3 regions of the Vibrio sp. 11986-1-5 genome follow, and region 3 is predicted to be linked to each of the others. Evidence: predicted binding sites of a transcription regulator. Region 3 holds the regulator's gene; each other region holds the start of a gene.

The links. Region 3 encodes CRP, which controls carbon source genes, mostly activating them, when cyclic AMP is high. Its sites were predicted from a motif close to TGTGANNNNNNTCACA; they were not measured.
Region 1: AACS00_RS03890 (CidA/LrgA family protein) is a predicted target of CRP. The motif match lies at 5,657-5,672, and genes of this name have one in related genera.
Region 2: udp (uridine phosphorylase) is a predicted target of CRP. The motif match lies at 4,202-4,217, and genes of this name have one in related genera.

What each region holds. Positions count from the first base shown of each region.
Region 1 is NZ_CAWNVW010000011.1:187,237-195,204, forward strand. It holds gene fabB (beta-ketoacyl-ACP synthase I) at 1-962, shown strand, start outside; gene AACS00_RS03865 (4-phosphoerythronate dehydrogenase) at 1,234-2,379, shown strand; gene AACS00_RS03870 (aspartate-semialdehyde dehydrogenase) at 2,363-3,376, shown strand; gene fcrX (ferric iron uptake transcriptional regulator FcrX) at 3,464-3,910, opposite strand; gene AACS00_RS03880 (DUF4442 domain-containing protein) at 4,167-4,676, shown strand; gene AACS00_RS03885 (LysR family transcriptional regulator) at 4,683-5,567, opposite strand; gene AACS00_RS03890 (CidA/LrgA family protein) at 5,691-6,098, shown strand; gene AACS00_RS03895 (LrgB family protein) at 6,101-6,796, shown strand; gene fldA (flavodoxin FldA) at 6,861-7,388, opposite strand; gene AACS00_RS03905 (alpha/beta fold hydrolase) at 7,503-7,968, opposite strand, start outside.
Region 2 is NZ_CAWNVW010000011.1:301,847-309,814, forward strand. It holds gene moaC (cyclic pyranopterin monophosphate synthase MoaC) at 1-311, shown strand, start outside; gene moaD (molybdopterin synthase sulfur carrier subunit) at 308-553, shown strand; gene moaE (molybdopterin synthase catalytic subunit MoaE) at 559-1,008, shown strand; gene AACS00_RS04400 (CBS domain-containing protein) at 1,292-1,708, shown strand; gene AACS00_RS04405 (zinc/cadmium/mercury/lead-transporting ATPase) at 1,889-4,177, shown strand; gene udp (uridine phosphorylase) at 4,407-5,168, shown strand; gene AACS00_RS04415 (hypothetical protein) at 5,254-6,060, opposite strand; gene metG (methionine--tRNA ligase) at 6,372-7,968, opposite strand, start outside.
Region 3 is NZ_CAWNVW010000051.1:95,973-103,940, reverse strand. It holds gene astA (arginine N-succinyltransferase) at 1-817, shown strand, start outside; gene astD (succinylglutamate-semialdehyde dehydrogenase) at 837-2,297, shown strand; gene AACS00_RS13490 (DUF1338 domain-containing protein) at 2,389-3,183, shown strand; gene crp (cAMP-activated global transcriptional regulator CRP) at 3,281-3,913, opposite strand; gene AACS00_RS13480 (phosphoribulokinase) at 4,205-5,074, opposite strand; gene AACS00_RS13475 (YheU family protein) at 5,170-5,379, opposite strand; gene AACS00_RS13470 (hydrolase) at 5,450-6,418, opposite strand; gene AACS00_RS13465 (TIGR02444 family protein) at 6,444-6,914, opposite strand; gene AACS00_RS13460 (ABC transporter ATP-binding protein) at 6,911-7,968, opposite strand, start outside.

The DNA.
Region 1 (7,968 bases), on a different contig from region 3:
CCGATGCTGGATTGACTCCTGAACAAGTATCGAATGACCGTACCGGTATCGTGGCGGGTTCTGGTGGTGCTTCTTCACTTAACCAAGCTATTGCGGTGGATACTTTACGTGAAAAAGGCGTTAAACGTATTGGTCCTTATATGGTGCCGCGTACGATGTCTTCTACAGTATCGGCTTGTTTGGCTACACCGTTTAAAATTCGTGGTGTTAACTATTCGATCAGTTCAGCCTGTGCGACTTCTGCACACTGTATTGGTAATGCGATGGAACTGATTCAGCTTGGTAAACAAGATATTGTGTTTGCTGGTGGCGGTGAAGAACTGGATTGGACATTGACGATGATGTTTGATGCTATGGGTGCATTATCGACCAAGTATAATGATACGCCAGATAAAGCCTCTCGTACCTATGATGCTGATCGCGATGGTTTCGTTATTTCTGGTGGCGGCGGTATGCTGGTAATTGAAGAGTTAGAGCATGCTTTGGCACGCGGTGCAAAAATTTACGGCGAACTTGTGGGTTATGGTGCAACCTCTGATGGCTACGATATGGTGGCACCGTCTGGTGAGGGTGCGGCTCGTTGTATGCGAATGGCGATGCAAAATGTCGATAGCGTTGATTATGTCAACACCCATGGTACGTCGACACCTGTCGGTGATGTGAAAGAGCTGGGTGCAATTCAAGAAATCTTTGGCGGTCATAGCCCTGCGATTTCTGCAACGAAAGCAATGACGGGGCACGCGTTAGGCGCAGCAGGCGTTCATGAGGCGATTTATTCTACCTTGATGCTGCATCATAATTTTATCGCCCCTAGCATCAATATTGATAATCTTGATCCCGCTGCTGAGGGGTTAGATATTGTCACTCAACCACGTGAACAAGAGCTCAATACCGTCATGTCAAACAGCTTTGGCTTTGGTGGTACTAACGCCACGTTGGTGATCAAAAAATACCAAGCTTAATCACCTTCTTGTTCAAGGTGAGCCATTTCCAGAGCTGATCGGGATCACCGATCACACAGACGCAGACTCTGTCCCTTGAGAGCGGGACGAGATCCTTTTGTTCTGGGTATTTGCCCGGTAGCCTTTTGGCACCGGGTATTTTTATGCTCGACACACAGAGTGCTTTTCTGCACAATGCCCAACAAAATCTTCATCACGTATTGGCAAATGAGCCCTCAGGGTTTTAGGCCTACCATGATCCTAATGACAATCTAATAGTGTGAATTCGGCTATGAAAATCTTGATCGACGAAAATATGCCTTACGCTGAGCAACTGTTTAGTCAGCTTGGTGAGGTCATTCTTAAACCAGGCCGTACGTTAACGGCTGGCGATTTAATTGATATTGATGCATTGATGATTCGTTCGGTCACTAAAGTGGATGCTGATCTATTGAGTAAAGCGAATCGACTGGCTTTTGTCGGTACGGCAACAGCGGGGATGGATCACGTTGATCAAGCATTACTAGCAGAGCGAGGCATATTTTTTACCGCCGCGCCCGGTTGTAATAAAGTCGGCGTTGCAGAGTATGTGTTTAGTGTCTTAATGGTGCTTTCGCAGCAGCAAGGTTTCTCTATTTTTGATAAAACCATTGGCATCATTGGTGCTGGACAGGTGGGCAGCTACTTAGCCCATTGCTTGACAGGATTAGGGATCAACGTATTGCTTAATGACCCACCTAAACAGGCGCAAGGGGATACGCGAGTATTTACGCCTCTGGAGCAACTGTTGACGGAAGCGGATGTGATAACCTTGCATACGCCGATCACTCAGCAGGGCGAGTGGCCCACTCACCATTTAATTAATGAGCAGATATTGGCTGGTTTACGAGGCGATCAAATTTTGATTAATGCGGCGCGAGGTCCTGTGGTCGACAATGCGGCATTAAAGGCACGTTTACAACAAGGTGATGGCTTTACCGCAGCTCTTGATGTTTTTGAATTTGAACCGCAGGTGGATTTAGAACTGCTGCCATTATTGGCATTTGCGACGCCCCATATCGCGGGTTATGGTTTAGAAGGTAAAGCTCGTGGTACGACCATGGTTTTTAATCAATACTGTGAGTTTTTAGGCAAGGCGCTCTGGGCGAATCCATCCAGTTTATTACCCATAGCCCCTGTGCCTGAAGCAGTGTTGAATCGTGCTTGGGATGAAGCAACCTTGCTCAGCTTAACGCAACTTATTTATGATGTGCGACGAGATGATGCTCTGTTTCGTCGGCAGATACATCAACCCGATGCGTTTGATCAGATGCGCAAACAGTATTGGGATCGGCGTGAATATAGCGCAATTAAGCTAGTGGGTGATGACTCATGTCAATTAGAGCCACTGGCGCAACTCGGATTTACAATAGAGGTTACAAATGAGCCAAGAATTTAATGTTGCGATTTTCGGTGCAACGGGCGCGGTTGGGGAAACCATGCTGGAAGTATTGCAAGAGCGCAAATTTCCTGTCGGTGAACTGTTTTTACTCGCGAGCGAGCGCAGCGAAGGCAAGACCTATCGCTTTAATGGGAAAACCATACGAGTACAAAACGTTGAAGAATTTGATTGGTCATCGGTTCATATTGCGTTGTTCTCAGCCGGTGGCGAGCTGTCTGCCCATTGGGCGCCGATTGCCGCTGATGCAGGGGTGATTGTCATTGATAATACCTCTCAATTTCGTTATGACTACGATGTTCCATTAGTGGTTCCAGAGGTGAATCCACAGGCGATTGCCGAGTTTCGTAATCGCAATATTATTGCTAACCCTAATTGTTCCACCATCCAAATGTTGGTCGCCTTAAAACCGATTTATGATGCGGTTGGCATTGAACGAATTAATGTGACCACTTATCAGTCCGTATCTGGAGCAGGTAAGGCAGGAATCGATGAACTAGCAGCGCAAACGGCGAAGCTATTGAATGGGCTTCCTGTTGATGCAGGTACGTTTAGTCAACAAATTGCTTTTAACTGTATCCCACAAATCGATCAATTTATGGATAATGGTTACACCAAGGAAGAGATGAAGATGGTGTGGGAAACACAAAAAATCTTCAATGATCCTGCCATAATGGTTAACCCAACGTGTGTCCGAGTTCCAGTGTTCTATGGTCATGCAGAAGCGTTGCATATTGAGACTCGTAGCCCAATTGATGCTGAGCAAGTCATCAGCCTCTTGGAACAAACAGAAGGAATTGAGGTTTTTCAAGGACAAGATTTCCCAACTCAAGTCCGTGATTCCGGTGGTAAAGATACGGTATTAGTTGGACGCGTCCGTAATGATATTAGTCATCATAGCGGAATCAATTTGTGGGTGGTGGCAGATAATGTTCGCAAAGGGGCTGCAACCAACGCGGTACAAATTGCGGAAGTGTTGATCCGAGATTATTTGTAATTGACAAAATAGCCTCGTACGCTATCAATATCTTCGTCCATGACTGGCGAACAAAAAAACCACCTTGCGGTGGTTTTTTTATTTATCTTATCGAGCCTTATGGGCTGAAGGGTTATTTTTACAACCCCCATCAGCGCATTTACCATAAAGATATAAACTATGATTAGTCAGCTGAACATTGTAACGTGCAGCGATCTCTTTTTGACGCTGTTCGATAACGTCGTCAGAAAACTCAATCACTTCACCACAATCAAGACAAACAAGATGGTCGTGATGGTGCTGGGTTGAGAGTTCGAAAACTGATTTTCCACCTTCAAAATGATGGCGAGTCACGATACCAGCGTCATCAAATTGATTTAACACGCGATAAACGGTGGCAAGGCCGATCTCTTCACCGAGATCAATCAGCTTCTTGTACAGCTCCTCAGCACTAATATGTTGGCACTCAGGCTGCTGTAATACTTCTAAAATCTTTAGCCGTGGAAGGGTTACTTTAAGACCGGCATCCTTTAGCGCTTGGTTATTGTCTGACATATACTTTCCCGTTGATGATCTGCAGTCGTAAACAGAGGTCAATGTTGTTCCACATTATAGGCCACTCGATTAAAACAATAAACCACGAACTTCAAAGGGTTACTGTAATTACCACAAAATCGAGTTTCATCACGGAGAAATCTGATCTGACCAGTTACAATTATGCAACATTAACTTGTGTGTAGCTTCATTGAGTTAGATGCTCATCGAGCATCACGATCAGTGAAGATGAGATAGAGTCTAAGGCACGGATAGCATGAATAAAACACTTGAGAAGTTGTATAAACCCAATATTGTGAAGTGGGCATTAAATAGTTGGCCACCTTTTTGGGGATCTGGGATAAAAATCGAGTCAATCAGTGAAGACTTCCGCGAGGCTAGATTACGTTTAAAGCTTCGTTGGTGGAACAAAAATGCCAATCGTTCCCAATATGGTGGCAGCATCTTCTCTTTAACGGATCCTGTATATTCATTGATGCTGATGGGAATTTTAGGTCGTCAATATTATGTTTGGGATAAAGAGGCGAGCATTAACTTTATTAAACCTGGGCACAGCGATTTATACGCTGAGTTTTTGATTTCTCAAGCTCAACTGGACGCGATATTGGTTGCGACGGCGAATGGTGATAAATGTTTTCCTGAGTTTATTATTCATGTCAAAGATAAACAAGGTGAAGTTGTGTCTGAAGTACATCGCAAACTGTATGTCCGTAAAAAACCTAAGTACCGTCAAGACGGAGATTATCAAACAGATAATGCTGCGTAATCGCGTTCATCGAGACGATGGATGAGTGCGACAAAGTTGTATCCAAGCTTCTGCGGTGCGAGAAAGGTAACGTTCACTATGCCAGATAGCACTCAATGTCCAGTCAATACTTGGGGTTAGTGGTTTAATCAGTACCCCTTCATTTTGGATTCTTAAACAGAGTGGCTCGGGTAAAAAGGCGACTCCGATGCCACTTTTTACAAGCGCAACGAGAAAATCCCATTGGCTACTTCGCGCCGCAATTTGTGGTGTAAATCCGTGTGTTAGACATTGCTGATCAACATAATCGCTTAAGGTAAAGTCTTCTGTATAAAGATAAAAAGGTTCTTCTTTGAGTGATGACCAATCGATCTTTGCCATGGCAGACCAAGGCATGGTTTGCGGTAATACTGCGTAAATTGGGTAACTGTCTAGTACTAAGGTGCTGAGATGTTGTTCTGCATGACGCGATAACATAGTAATAGCGACATCCAACTCTCCATCAAGTACGGCTTGTTCTATTTTCCTTCCGCCATACTCGACTATCGTCATTTCCACCGCTGGATAGATTTGCCGGTATTGCCGGATCAACCCTGCATAAAGATGGCCAACCATCGGGGGAATACCTAAACGCAGTTGCCCCCCTTGGAGTTGATTTAGATCGATCAGTTCGGCTTCTAGTTGAGTAAAGTGAGCCAAAATTTCTTGTGCTCGTAAATATACAATGTGTCCGGCATCGGTTAACCAAAAGCGATGACCTTGGCGATGGAGTAATGGTTGACCAATTTCTTGCTCAAGACTACGGATCATTTTACTGATCGTTGGTTGGGTAACAAAAAGCTTCTCTGATGCACGAGTAAAACTTTGTTGATTGATGAGTTCCACAAAATAACGTAGGGCTTTGATATCCATAACTGAGGCTCTGATGGTGGATTTATTCTATATTGGCATAATTTTTATAATAAAAATTCATTTTATGAAAATTTTAACGCTCTCTATAATGTGATTAATTTCACATTATGAGCGAATGATGCCATGAAAAAACTCAGAACCGTTTTGCTGACCGTTGGGCAAATTGCCGCGTTAGGCCTGATATGGTTAATAGCAGATCGCTTGGTTGATTATTTTCATTTACCGCTCCCTGCCAATCTAACGGGGATGCTGTTATTGCTTGCTTTGGTCTTCAGTAAAATAGTCAACGTTGAATGGCTACGACGAGGGGCTGCTTGGCTTTTAGCGGAAATGTTACTGTTTTTTGTTCCAGCAGTAGTTGCTGTGGTTAATTATCAGCCGCTGGTTCGAGAGCAGGGGGGGAGAATTATTTTAGTGTTAGTACTGAGTACGGTTTTAGTGATTGCGATTACCGCGTGGGTAGTCGATAGATTGTACCGTCTCGAGCTTAAATTAGCGCGTCGAAAAAGTAATAAGTTAGCGGGAGCCTAATAATGTTGCACTCGATTTCATTACTCGGTATGACGTGTTTGGTACTGACTTTAGCTCTGTATTACGTCTGTAAAATGCTTTATCAGCGTAAGCGAACGATTTTTTTAATGCCTTTATTATTAGCTCCACTCCTTTTGGTACTGATTGTTATTGGTATGGATATTCCTTATCCATCCTATATGGAAGAGTCTCGTTGGTTATTATGGCTACTTGGACCGGCCACCGTCGCCTTTGCGATTCCTGTGTACGATAATCGAGTCTTAATTCGTCGTCATTGGTTGTCATTGTCGGTTGGTGTGGTTGTGTCAGTGATTGTTGCTGTAAGCAGTACGGTCTTGCTGGCTCGCTGGTTTGAATTACCAGAGTTACTGCAGCGTAGCTTGGCGATGCGCTCAATAACGACGCCTTTTGCTGTGGAAGCAACGCGCGCCATTGGTGGTGAAAGTGACTTAACGGCACTGTTTGTCGTTCTCACTGGAGTTATTGGCATGGCCGTGGGTGAAAGTCTATTAACCTTCTTATCGATTCGTTCTCGATTTGGGCGTGGTGCGAGTTTAGGGGCTTCTGCCCATGGTGCAGGGACTGCGAAAGCGTATCAAATGGGTAATGCAGAAGGCGTGGTATCGAGTGTCGTGATGATGATAGCTGGGATGGTGACGGTACTGATTGCGCCGTTTTTAGGCCAGCTATTGTGGTAAATAGATCCAATCATTCATAAAGAGTTTGTGTTAAAAAGAACCGCCCAAATTAGGGCGGTTCTTTTTAGTCTTCTAGCTCAGCTAAGCACATTTCTTCATATACTTGTTGAACCCAAGCGGTCACTCGCTGCTCAGTAAGTTCAGGTTGACGGTCTTCGTCAATACATAAACCGACAAAGTGGCTGTCATCAACTAGGGCTTTAGAGGCTTCAAACTCATAACCTTCCGTCGGCCAATGGCCAACAATCGTTGCACCTTTGGCTTGAATGATATCTCTAACCGTACCCATAGCATCACAGAAATACTCAGCGTAGTCTTCTTGGTCACCACAACCAAAAATAGCCACGAGTTTAGTTGAAAAATCAATCGCTTCTAGTTCTGGGAAAAAGTCATCCCAATCACACTGCGCTTCACCATAGTACCAAGTGGGAATACCAAGCAATAAAAGATCAAAGTTATCAATATCTTCTTTACTACTTTTCGCGATATCTTGTACGTGAACCAGTTGTTTACCGAGTTGTTTTTGAATCATTTTTGCAATAGCTTCGGTGTTACCTGTATCGCTACCAAAAAAGATACCTACACTTGCCATAAAGTCTTTACCTTTAAATCAATCTGCTTGCGCGAACTATACCACTGTTATTTGTTAAAGTTAATCCACCTATTGACTTTCAAATTTCCCTTAACTTGTTATGGATTAAGCGATTTAGAGGATAAATTTACGAATCGCACGGAGTACTTCTGCTGGTTTTTCAGCATGTAACCAGTGGCCAGTATTAGCGATAACGTGTGCTTTTGCTCGGCTAAATTGTTGCTGGATGGCGGGTTGATGTTCTGCCATTAAGTAATTTGAATCGGCCCCTTTAATAAATAATGTCGGGGTTGAGTTACTGGCAATTGGTTCCCAGCCAAGAATATTCCAATAGTTAGCCTTAATGGCTGGTACGTTAAATCGCCAAGTCATAACACTATCTTGGTTGACCAGTGATTTCCCTAAAAATTGGCGGACGCCTTCCTCATCGATATGCTGAGCTAACAAGGTCATCACTTCACTACGAGAGGACGGTTTTTGTTCTAACACCGCATCGAGCCCATCAAGTACTTGTTGGTGACGATGTACGGTATAGGCGACGGGGGCCATGTCTAATATCACCAACTGTTGAACCGTTTCT
Region 2 (7,968 bases), on a different contig from region 3:
CCGCACGGATTGCTGGTATTCAAGCCGCTAAAAAAACGTGGGATTTAATTCCTCTTTGCCACCCGTTGTTGCTTTCTAAAGTGGAAGTTCATTTACAAGCTATCGAAGCTGAAAGTTGTGTACGAATTGAATCCGTGTGTAAGCTAGCAGGGAAAACTGGTGTTGAGATGGAAGCGTTAACGGCAGCATCTGTTGCCGCTTTGACTATTTATGATATGTGTAAAGCGGTACAAAAAGACATGGTCATTGAACAGGTGCGTTTATTAGAAAAAACCGGAGGTAAGTCCGGGCATTTTAAGGCTACGCTATGATTAACGTTGTTTTTTTTGCACAGACTCGAGAGTTGGTTGGCTGTGATCGGGTCGAGATGCCAGCCAATTTTGCAACCGTTGAGTCTCTTAGACAGCATCTTGTGCTGCAAGGCGATAAGTGGTCACTAGCGTTAGATGCGGATAAGTTACTGGTTGCTGTTAATCATACCATTGTGGCTATGACTCATCCTTTGCAGTCGGGTGATGAAGTGGCCTTTTTTCCACCAGTTACTGGCGGGTGAGACCGATGGATAGCAGAGTTTCTGTACAAACGGCTGATTTTTCATTGGCCGATGAGTATGCGGTGTTAGCGCAAGATAGTGCTGCTGGCGCAGTTGTCACATTTGTCGGTAAAGTTCGTGATCTCAACCTCGGTGATGATGTGATCGGCTTACGTCTTGAACATTACCCAGGAATGACTGAAAAAGCGCTCAGTCATCTGTGTGATCAAGCCCAACAGCGCTGGCCCTTACAACACGTTCGTATCATTCATCGGATTGGTGATTTGGATGTTGGTGCGCAAATTGTGTTTGTTGGCGTTGCGAGTGCCCATCGCGGTGCGAGTTTTGCTGCTTGTGAATTCATTATGGATAGCTTAAAAACTCAAGCCCCGTTTTGGAAGAAAGAACGCACCACACACTCTGAACGCTGGATAGAATCGCGCGAATCCGATCATCAGGCGGCTAAACGTTGGTAAATCAAAATCCCGAGCCAGCTTTTTGTTTGGCTGACTCGGGGCGTACCCTCTCTAAAACGGCTCGGCCTTAATATCTCGCTTAAAACGTTCGCTTTGTTACAAAAAAATCGTCTTCCTCTCTAGTAAAATCAAGAAATTAGTCAACACTTACTATAGGCACCTTAATTGACTCGGAGTGTCATTAAGGACTTGTTTGTCTATTTAATCATTATGGGATAGCCATCACTAAGCTCAGAGATGTGCTCATGGCATAGCGATGGTTAAGAACGCCAAGGAGATAGTAATGGATTCACTCAAAGTAAGAGATTACATGACCGTCAAAGCGGTGACCTTTAGTCCTGAGATGTCACTCAGTGCGGCTTTAGAGCGCGTAAGTGGTTCTGAACATCTTGGTGGGCCAGTGATTGATGATCAAAAGAGAGTGATCGGCTTTCTTTCTGAACAAGATTTGCTCGATAAATTAGTTAAAGCCAGTTACTTCTGCCATGACTCTCATACGGTAAGTGACTGCATGCATCAAGAAGTGCTGTCGGTTTCTCCGGAGACGTCAATCATCGAACTGGCTGATATGATGAAAGTCGGTAAGCCGAAAGTCTATCCGGTGATAGAGCAAGGAAAGTTAGTGGGTATCATTACCCGTCGTAATGTACTGTTAGCGATCGGTAAAAACCTCGCCACCAGTTTTAAACACCCAGTTTAATCGCTAAACAACTAAAGTGAGAACATTGGCTTATAGGGTGGGATAAAGGTTTTGTAGAGACTCGCTCTCTCTTTTTGAACTTAGCTCAAGAGCCTATAGTTAAATGCGCAAAAAACACTTGACCTTGGAGTTAGCTCCAAGGTGTAAGCTCAACACATCATCAAATTAGGAGATTGATTGATGTCTGTTAAGCATTCAGGGTGCGGTGTCACTCATGGTTCTCATGCCACTCATAGTCAGGCGTCTTGTTGTTCTGCAGCGTCAACCACCCATCAAGTGCAACCTGAGGTTGCTTGCTGCGCTCAACCAACTGAAGATAAAAACACGCGCAGTGCTGCGGACAATTTGCATGACTCGGTTGCTAAGTTCCAACGCAGTTGGCAAGTGGTGGGGATGGATTGCCCATCGTGTGCGCGGAAAATAGAAACGGCGTTACAGAAAATTCCAGATATTGTCACTGCCCAGGTTCTGTTTGCGACAGAAAAGTTGGTGGTGCAGTTTAATCAGCAAGCAACGGTTGCGGCGGTTGAACAAGCCGTTAGTCGTGCTGGTTTTCAGATCCAGCACTCGACCTCTAAAGTCGCATCTTCTCACTCATCCCCTCGAACGTGGTTAACACAAGCAGACAATCGACGTCTGGTTTTGATCAGTTCAGCGATGCTAGTCGCTGCTCTAATGACTCAGTGGTCGAGCGAGTTAGCGCAGTGGATATTTACACTAACCTGTTTGTTAGGCTTGGTTCCGATTGGGCGTAAAGCTTGGCAATTGGCAAAGTCAGGTACGCCGTTTGCGATTGAAACGTTAATGACTGTCGCCGCACTGGGCGCTTTGTATCTTGGTGAGACGGCAGAAGCGGCGATGGTGTTATTACTGTTTTTGGTTGGCGAGCGCTTAGAAGGCATTGCGGCTGCACGAGCGCGTTCAGGAGTTCAAGCGCTGATGGCGCTGGTGCCTGATCAAGCGACGAAAATAGAACACGGCCAGCGCGTGTTAGTTGATGTGCAAGATCTGCAACCTGGTGATCACGTTGAGGTTGCTCCTGGCGGGCGTTTACCTGCTGATGGGCAGTTGATGGATCAAGCGGCGAGCATTGATGAAAGTGCATTAACCGGAGAATCGATTCCGGTTGAAAAGCAAGTTGGTGACACGCTCGCTGCGGGCTCTGTAGTGGTTGATCGTTTGATCCAAGTGCAGATCACTTCATTACCGGGACAAAATGCCATTGACCGTATTTTACACCTTATTGAGCAAGCTGAATCTCGTAAAGCGCCTTTGGAGCGGTTTTTAGATCGATTTAGCCGTTGGTATACCCCGCTGATGATGCTGATTGCTTTATTGGTTGTGCTCATTCCACCATTAATGTTTGCTCAGCCATGGGAAACCTGGACCTACCGTGGACTGGCGTTATTACTCATTGCTTGTCCGTGTGCGTTAGTGATTTCAACCCCTGCGGCGATTACCTCTGGCTTAGCGGCGGCAGCAAGACGCGGTGCTTTAATCAAAGGGGGAGCGGCACTTGAGCAGCTTGGCCGAGTGACCATGATGGTGTTTGATAAAACCGGAACGCTAACGCAAGGAAAGCCACAGGTAACGGATATGATCAGCTTAACGGAGCTGCCGTCATCTCAATGGTTAGCTGCAGTAGCGGCTATTGAGCAAGGCTCTAGCCATCCTTTAGCCACTTCGTTAGTAGATAAAGTGCAAGCTCAAGGTTATGTTATCCCCTCAGCATCTGAGCAACAAGCCTTATCCGGGCGCGGTATCACAGGCTTGGTTGCTGGTCAACGCTATTCACTGTTGTCGCCAACTCAGCTCGATGTGGTGGTTAGTGCCGCTGTCACTGAATCGATTGAGCAACTCGAAGCGCAAGGGAAAACGGTCGCTGTTGCTTTGCAAAATAAGCAACCGATAGGCGTTATTGCTTGGCAAGATACATTACGTGATGAGGCGCAAGCCGCGATTGCACAACTGAAAAAAATCGGCATTAACAGCATCATGTTGACTGGGGATAACCCACGCAGTGCCGCAGCTATCGCCGATAAGCTCGGTATGGATTTTCAAGCCAGTTTATTGCCTGAGGATAAAGTGCAAGTGGTCGAGCAATTATCACAGCTTCAACCGGTTGCAATGGTGGGGGATGGCATTAATGATGCTCCTGCGATGAAGCAGGCCAGTATCGGTATTGCGATGGGCAGCGGTACCGATGTGGCGTTAGAGACGGCGGACGCAGCATTAACCCATAATCGACTCATTGAGTTGGCAGGAATGGTCGAATTATCTCGCGCTACACTGAATAATATTCGGCAAAATGTGACAGTAGCCTTAGGTTTAAAAGCCATTTTGTTGGTGACCAGTTTACTTGGTATCACGGGATTATGGATGGCAGTATTGGCTGATAGTGGTGCGACGGCGTTGGTTACTCTAAATGCTTTGCGTTTACTACGCTTTAAGCCATCAGTAGCGGATTAGAGTGAGCCATAGGGATTAAAGTCATTTGAGTTGAATCACGAGCGAATAGTGTGGAGTTGCATTTGAATTGCTCATTTTTGTGATGCAAACCGTTTTTCTTTGAAATGTTGGTTTTTATTGCTAGCGTAGTTGTGATGTTTGTCACTAAATGTTGTTGTGGACTGGGATAGAGTCACGTGGTACCCGAAATTAATGATGAGCTGAACAAGCCGCAATCAAGGAGTAACTTATGTCTCAAGCTGTCTTTCACCTAGGAGTGACCCAAGCCGATCTAAATGGTGCTACGTTGGCGATTATCCCAGGTGATCCTGCACGTGTACAAAAAATCGCTGAATTAATGGAAAATCCTGTTTTTCTTGCTAGTCATCGTGAGTACACGCTCTATCGCGCTGAGTTAGATGGTCAATCCGTTGTGGTTTGTTCAACGGGTATCGGTGGTCCATCAACGTCGATTGCGGTAGAAGAGCTCGCTCAATTAGGTGTGCGCTCTTTCTTACGTGTTGGTACCACTGGTGCAATTCAACCACACGTCAACGTCGGCGACATGATTGTTACCACTGGCTCAGTACGTCTTGATGGCGCTAGCCTACACTTTGCACCGATGGAGTTCCCTGCGGTACCGGATTTTGCAGTAGCAACCGCGATGAAAGAAGCCGCAGAAGAGAGCGGCGCTACCGTTCACATGGGGGTAACGGCATCAAGTGATACGTTCTACCCAGGTCAAGAGCGTTATGACACATTCACCGGTCGTGTTGTTAGCCGTTTTCAAGGTTCAATGAAAGAGTGGCAAGAGATGGGCGTGCTGAACTTTGAGATGGAATCTGCGACGCTATTAACCATGTGTGCTAGCTCTGGTTTAAAAGCAGGCTGTGTAGCGGGCGTTATTATTAACCGTACTCAAAAAGAGATCCCAGATCACGCCACCTTAAAAGAGACCGAAGCTCGTTCAATTAAAGTGGTGGTTGAAGCAGCGCGTAAGATGCTTAAATAATCGCTATCATTGATTGAGTTAGTATTAAAAAGCGCCACAATCGTGGCGCTTTTGCTATTTGAATGTTAGGTCTCGGTGCAGAGTTTTAAGCCAGCGCGAGTTGTGGTAACGGTAAGTATAGGCTTTCAGTCACTTCGGACAGCATTTGGTCGTACACTTGAGCGATCGTTAGCGATAATTCAGAAGTCAGTTGATAAAACTGCTTCGCATCGAGCTCTAAATGCGGATTATCATGGATCTCACTCAGTTGGTGCATGGCTTCGGAGCAGGCTGGTGAGGCTATCGATAAAGGACTGATCAGCGCGAGTTGACTCAGTTTTCGTCGCATGAGCTCACTGTAATGACGAAGACGAAGCCGTCCCTCTTGACTCCCCATTTCTTCAATACACAAACGTAACTGAGTCAGTGAATCCATGCTATCGATGACTTGTTGCCAATTCATATGATATTCATCACTCAGGTCGTCTCGATGCGATTCAGCTAACCAAGCAAGGACGATTTCATCAATTAAAAATAGACAATGACGAATCGCTTTGCCGTGAGCGACTTGGTTTCTTGCCACACTATAGTCAGGCCATTCATGGCGAATGGCGGTTAACTTAGCTTGGAAAATACGATACAGAGGTTTGTTATCAAAATGAGCATGGGCAATCAAATGATTTAAAGTCTGATCGATAGTGGATTGAAGAGAATGAATCTCTTGTTGACGATCTTGACCAAACATCAGCTCATGATGGGTAGCTTGACGATGTTGACGACAAAGATAAAGTAACTCGCGTAAATCAACTAAGAGTTGATATTTACGTTGTAGGTTGGATTCTTTCTGTTTGGCAAAGAAAAATAATCCGCCAAGAATCGCGATAGAGATAAGCATGGAAATAAAGACAAACATAATCCACTCCTTGTATGTGTGGCTTGCTCAGAACAGAGATTCCTTTCTCAATGTAGGTTGCTGTACGCGTTAACCGAATGGTCATCACTATTGATGAGCAGATATCACGACGTCACCTAGGTTGAGTATTCCCCGGAGTTAGATATTGCATGCTTAATGCCAGTTTTTTATATCTTAAAAATCAATTGGTTACATTTTTCTTGCTGGTATTTGTGCACCAAAAGGGTGCAACTTGTGCTAAAAGTGTGAACAAGAGCAATAAAAAAGCCCTCTCATTTGAGAGGGCTATCACCAATCACGTTAGTAAGGGGTTACATCACCCGCATACCAGCTTGAGCACCTTCATGAGGCTCAAGAATCCACAACTGGTCACCGCCAGGGCCTGCCGCGAGGATCATGCCTTCTGACATACCAAACTTCATCTTGCGTGGTTTTAGGTTAGCCACCATCACGGTGTATTTACCGACCAGCTCTTCAGGTGAGTAAGCGGCTTTTATTCCAGAGAAAACTTGGCGTGTCTCACCACCAATATCCAACTGGAATTTTAGTAACTTATCGGCCTTTGGCACCGCTTCACAAGAGAGAATTTTGGCAATCCGTAAATCAACTTTAGCAAAATCGTCAAATTCGATTTCTGCAGCGATGGGATCTTTGCTTAACTCTGTTGCTTGACTAACGGGTTGAGCGTTTTCTATCGCGGCTTTTTCCAGTGCTGCTTCTTGTTTTGAGGTTTCAATCATCGCTTCAACATGCTGAGGGTCAATACGATTAAACAGCGCCTTAAATGGCGTTATGCTATGAGCCGTCAGTGGTGTTTGAATACCATCCCAAGTCAGTTCTTGATTTAAGAACGCTTCCGTCCGCTCAGCTAACGCTGGCATTACAGGCTTGAGGTAAGTCATTAATACGCGGAATAGGTTAATACCGACAGTACAAATATCTTGCAGCGCTTGGTCTTGGCCTTCTTGCTTAGCGACAACCCAAGGCGCTTTTTCATCCACATATTGGTTAGCTTTATCTGCTAGTGCGGTGATCTCACGAATTGCGCGACCAAATTCACGAGTTTCGTAAAGGTCAGCAATACGTTCAGCGGCCGCGGTAAATTCGGCGTACAATTCAGGCTCTGTAAAGGTTGTAGATAACTGATTATCAAAACGTTTACTGATAAAGCCAGCATTGCGTGAAGCTAGGTTAACAATCTTGTTGACCACATCAGCATTGACGCGCTGCGTGAAGTCTTCAAGGTTTAGATCGAGATCATCAATACGGTTGTTCAGTTTTGCCGCGTAGTAGTAACGTAAGCACTCAGGGTCTAAATGTTTTAAGTAAGTACTCGCTTTGACAAACGTCCCTTTTGATTTCGACATTTTCGCGCCATTAACCGTGACATAGCCATGCACAAAAACATTGGTTGGTTTACGGAAACCACTGCCTTCAAGCATCGCTGGCCAAAATAGGCTATGGAAGTAAACAATGTCTTTGCCGATAAAGTGATAAAGCTCGGTTTGACTGTCTTTACGCCAGTATTCATCAAAGTCTAAATCATTGCGCTTGCTGCAAAGATTTTTGAATGATCCCATGTAACCAATCGGCGCATCGAGCCACACATAAAAGAATTTGTTGGTTTCACCGGGGATTTCAAAGCCAAAGTAAGGGGCATCTCGGGATATATCCCATTGCTGCAAGCCACCTTCAAACCACTCTTGCATTTTATTGGCGGTTTCGGTTTGCAGCGAGCCAGAACGAGTCCATTCTTTAAGCATGCTTTCAAACTGTGGCAAGTCAAAAAAGAAGTGTTCAGAATCTTTCATCACAGGGGTTGCACCTGAGACCGCAGATTTAGGATTGATCAGTTCCGTCGGGCTGTAAGTTTCGCCGCAAGCATCGCAGTTGTCGCCATATTGATCT
Region 3 (7,968 bases):
AACCGGAGAGGTTGCCGGTACAACGGGTATTGAAGCGGCGGTTGGTTGGGATCGCCCTTTTTATTCTTATCATATTAGTACCATTGTCCATGCCTCACATAAGCTTGGGGTCAACAATGTCGTCAAATTACTCACCTTTGGTAACAACTACACCGGATGCTCAGAAATTTGCAGCTTATTTTTGCGAGAGCACTTTCGCCAAGGTTTAAATGGCCGCTTAATGTCGAAGAGTCGTTTTTTAATGATGGCGGAGCATCCAGAACGTTTCTCTAAAACCATCTTTGCTGAAATGCGAGGCGTCTCTGATGCGGACGGTAATTCTCCCTTTTGGCAGTGGCTGCAAGAGCATTTCTTTTCGATCGATTTTACCTTGGCTGACTATTTAACTGGGATCGGTAAAAAAGGTTTTATTGCCGACTTAATGCCCAAGTTGCCGATTTATATCAATTTACTCAGTCCTGAAGCCCAAGCGGTGATTGGCCAAGTGCACGAGAATACTCGTCCAGCCCTCAAGCTATTGGAAGACGAAGGATTTACTTGTCGCAATTACGTCGATATTTTTGATGCTGGCCCAGCCGTTGAATGTGATGTCCGTAATATTGAATCGGTACGTAATTCGGTTCGAGCAAGAGTGGAAGTCGCCCGTCACTCCAGTGCTCAACAGTATTTAATGTGCAATACCTCATTTACTCATTTTCGTGCTACCGCTGAAAAAGCGGCCTATAACCCTGAACGAGAAACGGTATTGATTACTCCCGAAGTGGCTCAAGCATTACAAGTTGACCAAGGGGATTGGTTAAGAATTTTGGCTCAATAGTTTAGAGAAGGAAGATAAAATGACTCAGTGGATAGCAGGTCAATGGATTGCTGGACAAGGCGATGCGTTGAGTTCAATCAGCCCTTACGATGATCAAGTGATTTGGCAAGGCAATAGCGCCACGGCAGAGCAAGTTGAACAAGCGATCAGCGCGGCTCGCCAAGCATTCATCGCATGGAAAAATCGGCCATTTGCTGAGCGTGAACAAATAGTGTTGGCGTTTGCTGAGCAGGTCAAAGCCAACAGTGAAAAAATTGCAGAAGTGATTGCCAAAGAAACCGGCAAACCGCTATGGGAAACGCGCACCGAAGCGGCGGCGATGGCTGGTAAAATTGCGATTTCTATTCGTGCTTATCATGAGCGTACTGGGCAGCAGCAACGTGAGGTGGCAGGCAATACGATTGTATTGCGGCATCGTCCTCTTGGCGTAATGGCGGTATTTGGTCCGTATAATTTTCCTGCTCATTTGCCCAATGGACACATTGTTCCTGCTTTACTGGCTGGTAATACAGTGGTGTTTAAACCTTCTGAGCAAACCCCATGGACTGGTGAGCTAGCGATGCAATTGTGGCAAGCGGCGGGATTGCCCGATGGTGTGCTTAACCTAGTGCAAGGTGCGAAAGAAACGGGCATTGCGCTCGCGCAATCAAAAAATATTGATGGCTTGCTCTTTACTGGTAGTGCCAATACTGGTCACCTCTTACATCGTCAGTTTGCCGGTCAACCCGATAAAATGTTAGCACTGGAGATGGGCGGCAATAATCCGATGGTGATTTCTGAGCATTATGGCGATATTGATGCGGCGGTATACACCATTATTCAGTCAGCGTTTATTAGTGCAGGACAACGCTGTACTTGTGCTCGTCGCCTTTATTTACCTGAAGGGGAAAAAGGCGATCAGCTGCTCGATAAACTGCTAAAAGCGACCGAGCGGCTGCGCATTGATCAGCCTTTTGCTGATCCTGCCCCCTTTATGGGGCCACAGATTTCACGTGCCGCCGCTGAGTTTATTTTGACGGCACAAGCGAATTTACAAGCGTTAGGCGGAAAATGTTTATTAACAGCGAAGGCTCAACAAGCGGCGTTCGTCACACCAGGGATTATTGATGTCACTGCGATTAATGATTTACCTGATGAAGAATATTTCGGCCCATTATTGCAAGTCATTCGTTATCAAACACTGCCTCAAGCTGTAGCGCTGGCTAATAATACGCGCTTTGGTCTATCAGCAGGGTTAGTGTCGACCGACGATCAAGAGTGGCGATATTTTATTGATCATATTCGCGCTGGCATCGTTAACCGTAACCGTCAACTTACCGGAGCCAGTGGCGATGCTCCCTTTGGTGGGCCGGGTGCGTCAGGTAACTTGCGTCCCAGCGCGTTTTACGCCGCGGATTACTGTGCTTACCCAATGGCGTCGATGGAAGGGCAAACGACAGAATTACCCGCGACACTATCACCAGGGGTTGTTTTGCCTTAAATCGTCAACACAGCTAAAGCGTGTCGATAATGTTTAACCTATAACGTCTCTATCGCGAGAGGCGTTATCCACCCACTGACAAGGAGGCGTCATGACGCCAAGTGCGCTTTTTCAATGTTTATGGAATGACTATATTCAGCGTCTTTGCCCTGCGGCAGAAAAAGTCCATCATTTGCTCCAGGAAGACGAAGCACTGATCAATGACCACATTGCTTTACGAACCTTTAATATAGCACCACTGGGTATAGAGACTTTGGCCAAGCCGTTTCTGGCCTTAGGCTACGTTGCTTGTGGTGATTATCTGTTTGAAAGCAAAAAGCTGGTGGCGAAGCATTATGAGCATCCTGATCCTAAGCAACCTAAGGTATTTATTAGTGAATTAAAGGTCGAAGAGTGCTCAGCAGAGTTACAATCGATCGTGGCTAAGTTAGTGGCTCAAGTCGAGACGACTCGCCTTGATGATGTCGACTTTCTTTATGCTGGCCGTCTATGGGATCTCTCGTTTGTGGATTATCAAATCTTAGCCAAAGAAAGCGAGTATGCGGCGTGGTTAGCCGCCCATGGTTATGGTGCCAATCACTTTACGGTGAGTGTTAATCAGCTCAAGGCATTTAATGAAGTGAAAGCGGTCAATGATCATCTGCGTCAGGCGGGCTTTACTATCAATGAAAATGGCGGTGAAGTGAAGGGCACACCAGAAGTGTTACTAGAACAGTCCTCGACCATGGCTGATAAGGTGCCAGTCTCGTTTAACGACGGTGTTGAAGTGATCCCCGGTGGTTTTTATGAGTTCGCTAAACGTTATCCAATGGCGAACGGTCAATTGTATAGCGGCTTTGTGGCAGCTTCAGCAGATAAAATCTTTGAAAGCACCGATCTTCGTTAGTAAAAAACGGAATGGGTAGCCAACAATGAACAACAAAAAAGCTACTTTAGGTGAACTAAAGTAGCTTATTCAGGCTTTAAGCATGTTAAACCAGAGGTTAACGAGTGCCGTAGACCACGATGGTTTTACCGTGTGCGGATATCAGATTTTGCTCTTCAAGCATTTTCAGAATCCGACCAACGGTTTCACGAGAACAACCAACGATTTGACCAATTTCTTGACGAGTGATTTTGATTTGCATCCCATCAGGGTGAGTCATTGCATCGGGTTGTTTTGCTAGGTTTAGTAGAGTTTGTGCAATACGACCAGTCACATCAAGGAACGCCAAATCACCGACTTTTTGGCTGGTCACTTGTAGGCGACGAGCCATTTGCCCTGATAGACGCATCAGGATATCGGGGTTAACTTGAATCAATTGACGGAACTTCTTAAAAGAAATTTCCGCGACTTCACAAGGGGATTTAGCTCGAACCCAAGCGGTACGCTCTTGATCTTCTTCGAACAGACCAAGCTCGCCGATGAAATCACCTTGGTTAAGGTAAGAAAGAATCATCTCTTTACCTTCTTCGTCTTTAATCAGTACCGCAACAGAACCTTTAACAATGTAGTACAAGGTTTCCGCTTTTTCGCCCGCATGGATCAGCGTGCTTTTTGAAGGGTACTTATGAATATGACAATGTGAAAGGAACCACTCTAGTGTTGGGTCGGTTTGAGGTTTACCTAGAACCATAATATCTCACTTCCTCTGCAGGGTACGCTCGCTGCTGTCCGTATATTTTAGCGAAGCCTTAATGGATTAACTAGAATAAGAGGACTTCCTAATGGCTGCAAGCTATCTTGTGTTCGGTAAGGAATAGTATCCTTTTTCGAACGCGATTTCTTGATTTTAATCGTATCAAACCATGGATATTTTACGCAAAAACGTGCACATGATCACGGTATGAAAAGTAATCGTGTTAATAAGACCGTAGCCTGACCGATTATGCGAATTTCTTACTCATCAGGTCAAGATAAGGCAATCTCAACCAATTTTTCCGGATTCAATTAATTGCTGGAGTAAGGGTTGCACGATAAGTTCCATAGCAAAGCCCATTTTGCCGCCAGGAACCACAATCGTGTTGTGACGCGACATAAACGAGCCATCAATCATTGCCAGTAAATAGGGATAATCGACATTCTTTATCCCGCGTAAACGGATCACCACAAAGCTTTCATCTAAACTCGGGATGCCTTTCGCATTGAGAGGATTTGAGGTGTCGACCGTAGGCACTCGTTGAAAGTTAATGTGAGTACGCGAAAACTGAGGGGTAATGTAATTCAGATAATCGTCCATTGAGCGAACGATAGAATCCATGACTGCTTCACGAGAATGGCCGCGATCACGAGTATCGCGCACGTATTTTTGGATCCATTCCAAATTGACAATTGGAACCATGCCAATTAAAAAATCGACATGTTGCGCGACATTAATGTCACCGTCGACCACACCGCCATGTAAGCCTTCATAAAATAAGACATTGGTATCATCAGGCAGTTGCTGCCAAGGTGTGAAGGTGCCGGGCATCTGATTATAGGGGACGGCCTCGTCAAAGGTATGCAGATAACGACGGATTTGTCCTGCGCCCGTTTTGCCATATTGGCGGAAAAAATCTTGCAGAGCAGGGAAGTCATTCGCTTGCGGACCGAAGTAGCTAATATGTCGACCTTGTTCTCTTGCTTTACGAATTTCAATATCCATTTCTGGACGAGTGAAGCGGTGGAAGCTATCACCTTCCACCCAAGCGGGTTTAATGTTCATCATATTGAACATTTTACGGAAAGCTTCTGATGTGGTCGTTGTACCAGCGCCTGATGAACCGGTGACCGCAATAATGGGATGTTTTGCTGACATGACATACCTTGTCTGTTGATCCTTGAGGGGCAAAGCCCATGGCTGGTTTCACTATATCATGGAAAAAACGCAGCAGAAAACGCCGATTTTTGCCGTCAGCGTGCGGTACTTTTGATATCGATCGTTTCGTGTAACTCAGAATAGACGATCATCGCTTGCCCACTGCGCAGTTGAGCGATGACTTGATCGATTTTGTCTTGTAAGCTGATTTCACTTTCACCGTAGTCAGTGCCTTCGCGTAAGACAAACTCACGAATTAAATTGTCTAGAGTGTCACTGGCGATATGTTGCCAAGGAACGATCATAAATACCTCATGATTTTATGAACTGATAATCTCTGTTTTACGATGTTTCGCTGCAATAGGACGCTAATTTTTATCTCTGTCGCCAATCAACGTAGTAACTCGGCAAAGCCTGCTCAAGCCAGAACCTAGGTTGACCTAAGCTGCCAGTTAAAAAACCAACATGGCCACCGTGTTCAAATAATTGGTAGTTAATCTCTGGGTTTAAAGGGCCGCGCGGGATCACTGCTTCAGTCATAAACGGATCATCGGCAGCATGAATGATCAGCGTAGGGATAGTAATCGCGCCTAATTTCATCAGGCCTGAGCATTGTTGATAGTATTCTTGAGCATCTTTAAAACCGTGTAGCGGTGCGGTGATCAAATCATCAAATTGGTAGAGCTTGCTTACTTGACGAATGCATTGCGTGGTTAAACCTAGCTCATCTTGCAGCAATGGCGCTTTTTTTAACGCATTATTTTTTAATGATGAGAGTAAATAACGGCGATAAATTTTTGAAAAGCCCTGTTCAATACGTTGCGAACACGCTGCTAAATCCAGTGGTGCGGAAATGATGGTGGCTGCATCGACAATAGGATCATCCCGATAGCGCGCCAAATAGTTGACCAGCATATTACCGCCTAAAGAGACTCCAGTCGCAATAATGGTGCGCTGAGGGAATTGTGCTCGTAGGTATTCAAGTACGAAACGCGCGTCTTCTGTTTCACCCGAATGGTAAGCTCGAGCTAAGCGGTTGGGTTTTCCGCTGCAGCCTCGAAAATGCATCATCACCGATAGCCAACCATGTCGAGCAAACGCATCCATTAAACCATTCGCATAAGGGCTATAAAAACTGCCTTCTAAACCGTGAAATAAGACAAAAATGGGCTTATCGACACCGGGGGTAGCTGGCTCACTCCATGCTAAATCAAGAAAATCGTTATCTGGCGTGGTTAAAGTTTGCCAAACCGGCGTAAAGCAAGCCGCTCGACGAATTAAGCGCGGTAGCAGAGTTTGTAAATGTGGGTTGGTTAATCCATTCGCGGCAGTAAACGGCGACATAAAAAACCTCAATTCTTTATGATCATCATGTTGGTTTTACCGAGGTAGAGAACAGAGAGATCAAATGCTCAGCGCCAAGTTGTCGACAGTAGCGCTCAGTCAACGCTAGGTCTTTGGTCGGGGATAATCGGAACCCCTGTACGCAGGCGATCAGCTCTGCTTGCTGCTGTTTTTCTAACCGTAATTCAAACTGTAGCGCTTCACGGTATAGTGTTTCTGATAGGTGAGACTTTAGTTTACGGCGCAACTCACGAAAAGAGTGAACTAAGCTTTCTGAATGATTTAAACACGCCAATAAGCGTGGCCATTCTGAATCGTTAATGCTGAGTTGTTGTTCGTCTAACCATTTGAGCAGCAAGAGTAAATTAACATTCCCCTGAAACTGGTTTTGCAGACACAAGCACGCTTCTTTCACTTCATTAACCGCATAATAGTCAAGGCTAAATTGCCATAAGCCTTCTAACGTTAATGATGAATGCGCGTGTGTTGGTATCATGATTGATGAAATTCCTGTTCCAGTTGCTCAAGATGTTCTTGCTCGGCCATCCAATCACTTTCTACTTGCTCAAGGGCACTTTTTGCTGTGGCCTGATTAGCAATCACTTCGGTTAATTGGGCTTTATTTTCCGCGTCATACAAACTGGACTCAGAAAGGGTTAACTCGGCTTGAGCGAGAATCGCATTCAACTTATCCATTTTCTCTTCTAACTGTGTCAATTTTTTGCGAATTGGCGCGGTCTGTTTACGAAAATCGGCTTCGCGGCGTTTTTGTTCTTTTTTCGCTGCAGCACTGTTGGCGCTGTCTTTGACGGGTTGAGTGGCTTGGGCTTCTTTACGCGCAATTTTCTGTTGATCGGTTAGCCATTTGTAGTAATCGGTTAAGTCACCATCAAAAGGAGCGACTTGCTGATCATGCACTAAATACAGCTCGTCAGTGGTTGCGCGTAGTAGATAGCGGTCATGACTGACGATCACCATCGCTCCCTCAAAGCTTTGTAAGGCAAAGGTCAAAGCTTGGCGCATGTCTAAATCTAAATGGTTGGTCGGTTCGTCCAACAACAATAGATTAGGTTTTTGCCAGACAATCAGTGCTAGTACTAAACGGGCTTTCTCGCCACCGGAGAAAGGGGCCACTTTTTCTAGCGCTTTTTCCCCCTGAAAACCAAAACTGCCTAAATAATTGCGCAGCTCAAGTTCGGTTTTATCAGGAGCAATCTGCATCATGTGCTGTAACGGCGTTTCTTGTGGATGTAATGTTTCCAACTGATGCTGGGCAAAGTAGCCGATTTTCACGCCTTGAGAGTAAGTGAGATCGCCACTTTGCGGTTTCAGTTCACTGGAGAGCAGTTTGATTAATGTTGATTTACCCGCGCCATTACGTCCTAGCAAACCAATTCGGCTACCCGGGACTAAGTTAAGACGAATCTTTTCGAGGATCAGTCGATCGTCATATCCGGCGGCCACGTTATCCATCATTAAAATCGGATTAGGCAAGGCTGCGGGTTGACGAAACTCAAAGCTAAAGGGGTTATCAAATTGCGCTGGTAAAA